Regions from separate parts of the Streptomyces sp. NPDC006134 genome, predicted to be linked through region 2. Evidence: riboswitches for the same ligand, from Rfam matches in the RefSeq annotation. Region 2 holds a riboswitch; each other region holds the start of a gene.
What was found. Region 2 has a riboswitch for cobalamin ahead of ABZ340_RS19190 (ABC transporter substrate-binding protein). Riboswitches for the same ligand answer to the same signal wherever they lie in the genome.
Positions count from the first base shown of each region.

Region 1 (2,189 bases), on a different contig from region 2:
GCGCAGGGCGGTCTGGAGCAGCACGAGTCCGTCGGCCGTCAGCCGCTCGCCCACGATCCGCAGGTCGGGTTCCGCCTGGACGGCGACGTCGAGCCGGACCGGTCCCTCGGGGCCGTCGGCCGTGCAGCCGATGCGGAAGCCGCGGCGCCGCTGGGCGTCGGGCCGGGCCCGCTCGGGCACGCAGGCGCCCGGGTCGGGGAAGACCGTGCCGAGTTCGGCACCGGAACCGAGCCGGGCGAGGGCCTCGTACGCCCGCAGCGCGCTGGTCTTGCCGCTGCCGCTCGGCCCGGCCAGGAGGGTGAGCGGCGCGAGCGGGACGGTGACGCGCCGGTGCGCGGCGAAGGCGGACAGCCGCAGTTCGGTGACGCACGGCCGGTCGGGGCGCCCCTTGTCGCCGTCGCGCGGCACCGCGGACGGCGGCGCGGGAGCGGCCGGCGGGGTCGGCAAGGTCATGTCCGGACCGTAGGGCTCCGCCGCCGGGCGAACCGTTTTGCCGTCGGCCCCTTCCTACGATCGGGGGACCGGGCGCGTCAGGGCGGGCCCGCCCCTCACCCGCCGGGGCCGTCCCGCCTCGCCGCCCCCGGGAGAGCCGTCAGACGCCGGGAACTCCCGCGCCCTCCATGAGCCCGGTCACCTCGGTGCCGGCCGGCGTGAGCAGGAACACGTTCCGGTCGACCCGGTGCATCCCGCTGGCCAGGCCGAAGACGACGCCCGTGCTGAAGTCCAGGACCCGCTTGGCGACCTCGGTCTCCGCGCCGGTCAGATCGAGCAGGACCGGGATGCCCGCCATGAGGGTCTCGGCGACCTCGCGGGCGTCGGCGAACACGTTGACCCGCAGGACGACGAAGCGGCGCCGGGCCTCCGTCTCCGCCTCCGGCAGCGCGCGGTGGCCCACCGAGGAGGGCCAGGCGTCGCGGCCCCGCAACGGCACGACCTGGGCGAGCCCTTCCCACTGTTCATCGGTGACGTCGTGGCTGTTCACCGGCTCCCCCGCTTCGACTCGCCTTGTTGCCTGCACCAGCCAATTCTTACGCCATGTCACCCGATCGGCCCAACAGCGACACGGTGCCGGCCGGCCGAGCCGTACGGTCTCGCGGCCGGGCGCGTTCCCGTGGGCCGCTCGCCCCGTTCGGTCCGGCTTGTCACCACCCCCGCGGGAGCACTACTGTCGCCACGCCTTGGTGAACGGGAAATCCGGTGTGATGCCGGTGCGGCCCTCGCCACTGTGATCGGGAAGTCCGGCTCCGGCCCTCACGGGCGGCCACTGGGTCCTTCGGGACCTGGGAAGGCGGAGCACGGGCGGTGGTACCCGTCAGCCAGGAGACCGGCCAAGGCGCGTCGTCCATCCACGAGGTGCTGGAGAGGGTCTGCCGAGCCATGCACATAGCCGAGGGCTTTCTGCCTCCGGCGCACGCGATCGCCTGGGGTGTCGCGTCCGCGCCGTTCGTCGTCCACGGAGTCCGGTCGCTCACCCGTGAGGTGAGGGAGCATCCCGAGAGCACGTTGCTGCTCGGCGCGTCCGGGGCGTTCACGTTCGTCCTGTCGGCGCTCAAATTGCCGTCCGTCACCGGGAGTTGCTCCCATCCCACCGGGACGGGACTGGGCGCGATCCTGTTCCGGCCGCCGGTCATGGCGGTGCTCGGCACCATCACCCTGCTCTTCCAGGCGCTGCTGCTCGCGCACGGCGGGCTGACCACGCTCGGCGCCAACGTGTTCTCCATGGCGATCGTGGGGCCGTGGGCCGGGTACGGCGTGTACCGGCTGCTGCGGCGGTGCGGCGTGCCGCTGATGGTCGCGGTGTTCGCCGCCGCGTTCGCCGCCGACCTGTCCACCTACTGCGTCACCAGCGTGCAGCTGGCGCTCGCCTTCCCCGACCCGGGCAGCGGGTTCTGGGGCGCGCTCGGCACGTTCGGCTCCGTCTTCGCCGTCACCCAGATCCCGCTGGCGGTGAGCGAGGGGCTGCTCACCGTGCTCGTGATGCGGCTGCTGACGCAGTCCAGCAAGGGGGAACTGGCCCGGCTCGGTGTGGTGGCGGACGGGCCGAAGGCCCGGAAGGCACAGGAGGCGGTGGCCCGGTGAAGCGGAACACGAAGATCAACGCGCTGTTGCTGCTGGCGGTGGCCGCACTGGCCGTCCTGCCCCTGGCGCTCGGGCTCGGCGACCACAAGGAGGAGCCGTTCGCGGGGGCC
Region 1 covers NZ_JBEXTV010000028.1:82,451-84,639, forward strand. The annotation lists gene ABZ340_RS19805 (ATP-binding protein) at 1-453, opposite strand, end outside; gene ABZ340_RS19810 (cell division protein SepF) at 593-982, opposite strand; cobalamin riboswitch at 1,163-1,348, shown strand; gene ABZ340_RS19815 (energy-coupling factor ABC transporter permease) at 1,378-2,079, shown strand; gene ABZ340_RS19820 (energy-coupling factor ABC transporter substrate-binding protein) at 2,076-2,189, shown strand, end outside.
Region 1: another riboswitch for cobalamin. It lies ahead of ABZ340_RS19815 (energy-coupling factor ABC transporter permease); the one in region 2 lies ahead of ABZ340_RS19190 (ABC transporter substrate-binding protein).

Region 2 (2,189 bases):
CGATGGTCTCCCGCGCCCGCGACCAGTCGGGTTTTACCCAGTCGGCGCCCAGCGCGTGCGTCACGATGCCCCACACCTGGCCGGGCGGCACCCGCACCGAGCCGAGGGCCAGACCCGCCGTGGCGGAGACCACCAGGAGGACGGCCAGGACGACGAGCGTGACGGTGAGACCGGCCCGGCCCGCCCGCCCGCCGCCCTCCTGACGTCGGCGCACGGCCTGCCCGGTGCCGGCCTCGGCGGCCGGGGCCGTCACGCGAAGCTCTCGGGGTGGATGCCGCGGGCCAGGTCCTCGACCGCGTAGGCCGAGCGGACGCCGACCAGCGTCGCGGTCAGCGGCAGGACGACGAACCGCTGGTTCCTGACGGCGGGAACGTCCCGGAGGGCGGGCTGGGAGAGCAGGAACTCCTTCTTCCGCTCGACGCTTCCGGCGCCGGCGTAGTCGTAGAGGGCGATGACCTCGGGCCTGCGCTCGACGACCTGCTCCCAGGAGACGTCGCCGAAGACGTCGTCGAGGCCGGCGAAGACGTTCTCGCCGCCGGCCAGCCGGATCAGTTCGGTGCCCAGGCTCCTGCCGCCCGCGGTGAAGGCGGCCTTGTCGCCGCTGTCGTAGACGAAGACGGGCACCCGGGGCCTGCCTTCGACGGCGGTGGTGGCCCTGCCGACCCGTGCCCGCAGGCCGGCGACCAGTGCGTCCGCCCGGCCGGGGACGCCGAAGATCCTGCCGATGGTGCGGATCTCGGCGTAGGTGTCCTCCATCGTGACCCGCTTCTCGCCGCAGTACTCGCGGTTGAGGTGGGTGGCGATGCCGGCGTCGGCGAACGCCTTGCGGGAGCGGCCCTCGTGCTCGGCGAAGGCGCTGCCGTAGCCGCCGTAGACGAGGTCGGGCTCGGCTTCCAGGACCGTCTCGAACGACGGTTCCTTCTCCGCCAGCCGGGGGATCGCCTCGTAGTCCTTCCTCCACTCGGGCAGGACCGCGGAGTCGGGGAAGGCGGTGCCGGCCATGCGGTCCTTCAGGCCGAGGGCGAGCATCAGTTCCGCCGGGTGCTGGTGGATGGTGACGACACGGGAGGGCGGCTTGTCGTACGTCGTCTCCACGCCGCAGTTGTCGATGGTGACGGGGAAGCCCGCGGCCGGCGCGGCCGTGGCCTTCGCGGCCTCGGCGGTGTCCCGCGACGATCCGCAGCCGGCGGTCAGCAGGGCCGCCGACAGGGCGACGGCCGCGGCCGTGGCACGCAGGGTACGGCGCCTGCGGGCAGGGGTGAACAGCGGGGGACGGGACGTGCCGTCGTACACGTGAAGCCTCCTGGGGAGTCCGCGCTCCTCGGAACGGGCCCGCGACAGGCCAGTGTCCTGACTCCCGGATCGACGCTCCTCCCCCGGCCTTCCCGCGCGGCGCGCAGTGGCGTGTCGAGGGGTGCACTCCCCGGTCACAGTGGCGGGACCGTGCCGGATTCGCACCGGCTTCCTGTCTCCCGTCGCGGCGATGACCCGCTGATACTACGATCCGCCCCGCTCGGGTCGAAAGGGCGTGCGGACCTGCGCGCACGCCCCCGTGCCCCGCGTCACTGCACGCCCCCCCGTGCCCCGCGTCACTCCTCGCGGACCGCCCGCAGCACCAGCCGCTCGGCGTTCTCGTCGTAGGGGCGGCCGTCGAACCCGCCGAACACCTCCACCCGGCCGAACCCCGCCTCCCGCGCCATCCGCCGCAGCTCGACCGCGCTGTACACGAACCACACCAAGGTGGCCCGCGTCACCCGCTCGCCCCGGACCAGGACCCAGTCGCTGCGCAGCCGCGCCCAGTCGTCCAGCACGGTGTCGGTCTGCACCATCAGGTCCTCGCCGCGCCGCACCACCTTCGGCGGGGTGACCTTGCGGGCCAGCAGCTCCTTGCCGGCGAGGTCCAGGACGAGGGTGCCGCCGGGTACCAGGCAGTCGTGCATGACGCGCAGCACCCGCTCGTTGTCGGCGGGGTCCTCGAAGTAGCCGAACGAGGTGAACATGTTGAGGACGACGTCGAAGGCGCCCGGCGCCTCGTACGCGCGGGCGTCGGCCCGCACGTACGTGACCCGGACGCCGGCGTCGGCCGTCCGCTTCCGCGCCCGCTCCAGCATGGCCGGGCTCAGGTCCACCCCGGTGACGTCGTGGCCGCGGCGGGCGAGCGGCACCGTGAACACCCCGGGCCCGCAGCA
Region 2 covers NZ_JBEXTV010000027.1:37,852-40,040, forward strand. The annotation lists gene ABZ340_RS19185 (iron ABC transporter permease) at 1-214, opposite strand, end outside; gene ABZ340_RS19190 (ABC transporter substrate-binding protein) at 250-1,293, opposite strand; cobalamin riboswitch at 1,323-1,507, opposite strand; gene ABZ340_RS19195 (class I SAM-dependent methyltransferase) at 1,590-2,189, opposite strand, start outside.

Region 3 (2,189 bases), on a different contig from region 2:
GTGTCCTCTCTTCGGCAGGCGCGACGTCACCGGACCCGACGACACCAGGCGCGAGGTCAGCAGCCGCGCGCCCGCGCACGCGCCCAGCGCCAGCCAGCTCACGCGCCGGGACAGCCGTACCGCCCGTTCGATGTCGCCGGCGCGGACGGCCCGCCCCGCGGCCCCGTTGAGCACGGGCCGGTGCTCCACCCGCCCGCCGTACGACAGCGTCCCGCCGAGCCGGACGCCGAGGGCGCCCGCGAACGACGCCTCGACGGGCCCGGCGTTGGGGCTCGGATGCTTGCCGGCGTCGGCCCGCCAGGCCCGTACGGCGCCGCGCGGATTCCCGCCGGCGACGGCGGCGAGGGCGGCGGTCAGCCGCGCGCCGGGCCAGCCGGCGAGGTCGTCGAGACGGGCGGAGGCCCAGCCGTAGCGGCGGTACCGGGGCGACTTGTGGCCGACCATGGCGTCGAGGGTGTTGACGGCCCGGAAGCCGAGCAGGCCCGGAACCCCGCCGGCGGCGCCCCACACCAGGGCGCCCACCACCGCGTCGGAGGTGTTCTCGGCGACGGACTCCACGACGGCCCGCGCGATCCCGTCGGCGTCCAGGGCCTGCGGATCGCGCCCGCACAGATGCGGCAGCCGCGCTCGGGCGGCCTCGACGTCGCCCGTCTCCAGTGCCCGCCCGACGGCACGCGCCTCGCGCGCGAGCGAGGTGCCGCCGACGACGGCCCAGGTGGCGGTGGCGGTCAGCGCGACGGAGGCGAGGGGCCAGGGGCGTACGGCGCGGGAGGCGAGGGCACCGAGCGCCACGGCGCCACCGGCGCACACGGCGGTGTGCACCGCGCCCCGGCCGCGGTGGTCCCGCCACAGCACACGTTCCACGGCACCGGCGGCACGGCCGAACGCGGCGACCGGATGCCCGCGGCGGGGATCGCCGAGGAGGAGGTCGCCGAGAAGGCCCGCGGCGGCGCCGTACGCGAAAACGCGTTCGGCACGCATGGAGCTCAGCCGGTCACACGGTCGGGGAAGGCAGGAAGAGACCTGGTACTGAACCTCGAACGGCAGCCGAGCATCGCGTTGTGTCCTCACTCAGGGTGTCCACGCCCTGGTTCGACGAGACCGGCGGTGAGAGTTCCTGGCTCCCGGGGTCTCCACCCCGGTCACAGTGGCGGGACCGCGCCGGATTCACACCGGGCTTCCTCTCCTGCCGCCGTACATGGCCCAGGAAGTCCACCATGGCCCGCGAACACCCGTCAACTTGCCGTTGACCTGCGCAGGGGGAGTGTGCGGAGGCCCACACGCGGGGGGTGTGCGCCGGGCACGCGGAAGCGGGGTGCGGGACGGTGGTCCGTCCCGCACCCCGCTGTGCGCGCGTGCGCGCCGCCGGCCGGGCGGCGGTCAGGCGACGATCAGATAGATCCCGTACGCCACCGCCGCCGCGCAGGCCGTGAAGCACGCGTAGGCGCCGGTGACCGCGAGGGCCGCGGAGCCGCCCTGGGCGGCGGCCCGCTCCCGGCGGGAGAGTCCGGCGATGCCCAGGGTGAACAGGGCCACCAGGGCCACAGTGACCACGAGGCTGACCCCGAAGACGGAGCCGAGGGCTGCCCAGTCGATCTTCATCCTGCTTCTTCCTTCGTACCGGGTGAGTTTCGTACCGGGTGAGCGCGGGCTCAGACGGGGGTGGCGGCCGACGGGGCCTTGGCGTCGGGGGCGGCGGAGAGCTGGGCCGGGATGGTGGCGGTCAGCTCCTCGGCGGCGCCCGCCGGGGGCGGGGTCACGGCGGCGATCGCGGTGGTGACCACACCGGCCGGCTCGGCGTCCGCCGTGTTGTCGGCGTTCTCGGTGTCGTTGACGTTGGTGTGGTCGACGACCTCGCGGCGGGAGATCTTCCAGATCGCGGCGCTGGAGGCGACCAGGAAGACCGCGACGAGCGCCGTACCCCAGTCGCCGAAGCCGCAGACCCACTCGGCGAGCGCGCCGACCAGAGCCGCGGCCGGCAGGGTCAGGCCCCAGGCGACGAACATCCGCGTCGCCGTGGACCAGCGCACGACGCCGCCCTTGCGGCCGAGGCCCGCGCCCATCACCGAGCCGGAGACGACGTGCGTGGTGGAGAGGGAGAAGCCCAGGTGGGAGGAGGCCAGGATGGCGGTGGCGGCGCTGGTCTGGGCGGCGAAGCCCTGCTGCGGCCGGAGGTCGGTCAGGCCCTT
Region 3 covers NZ_JBEXTV010000052.1:31,437-33,625, reverse strand. The annotation lists gene ABZ340_RS28195 (cobalamin biosynthesis protein) at 1-981, opposite strand, end outside; cobalamin riboswitch at 1,091-1,233, opposite strand; gene ABZ340_RS28190 (hypothetical protein) at 1,381-1,602, opposite strand; gene ABZ340_RS28185 (inorganic phosphate transporter) at 1,653-2,189, opposite strand, start outside.
Region 3: another riboswitch for cobalamin. It lies ahead of ABZ340_RS28195 (cobalamin biosynthesis protein); the one in region 2 lies ahead of ABZ340_RS19190 (ABC transporter substrate-binding protein).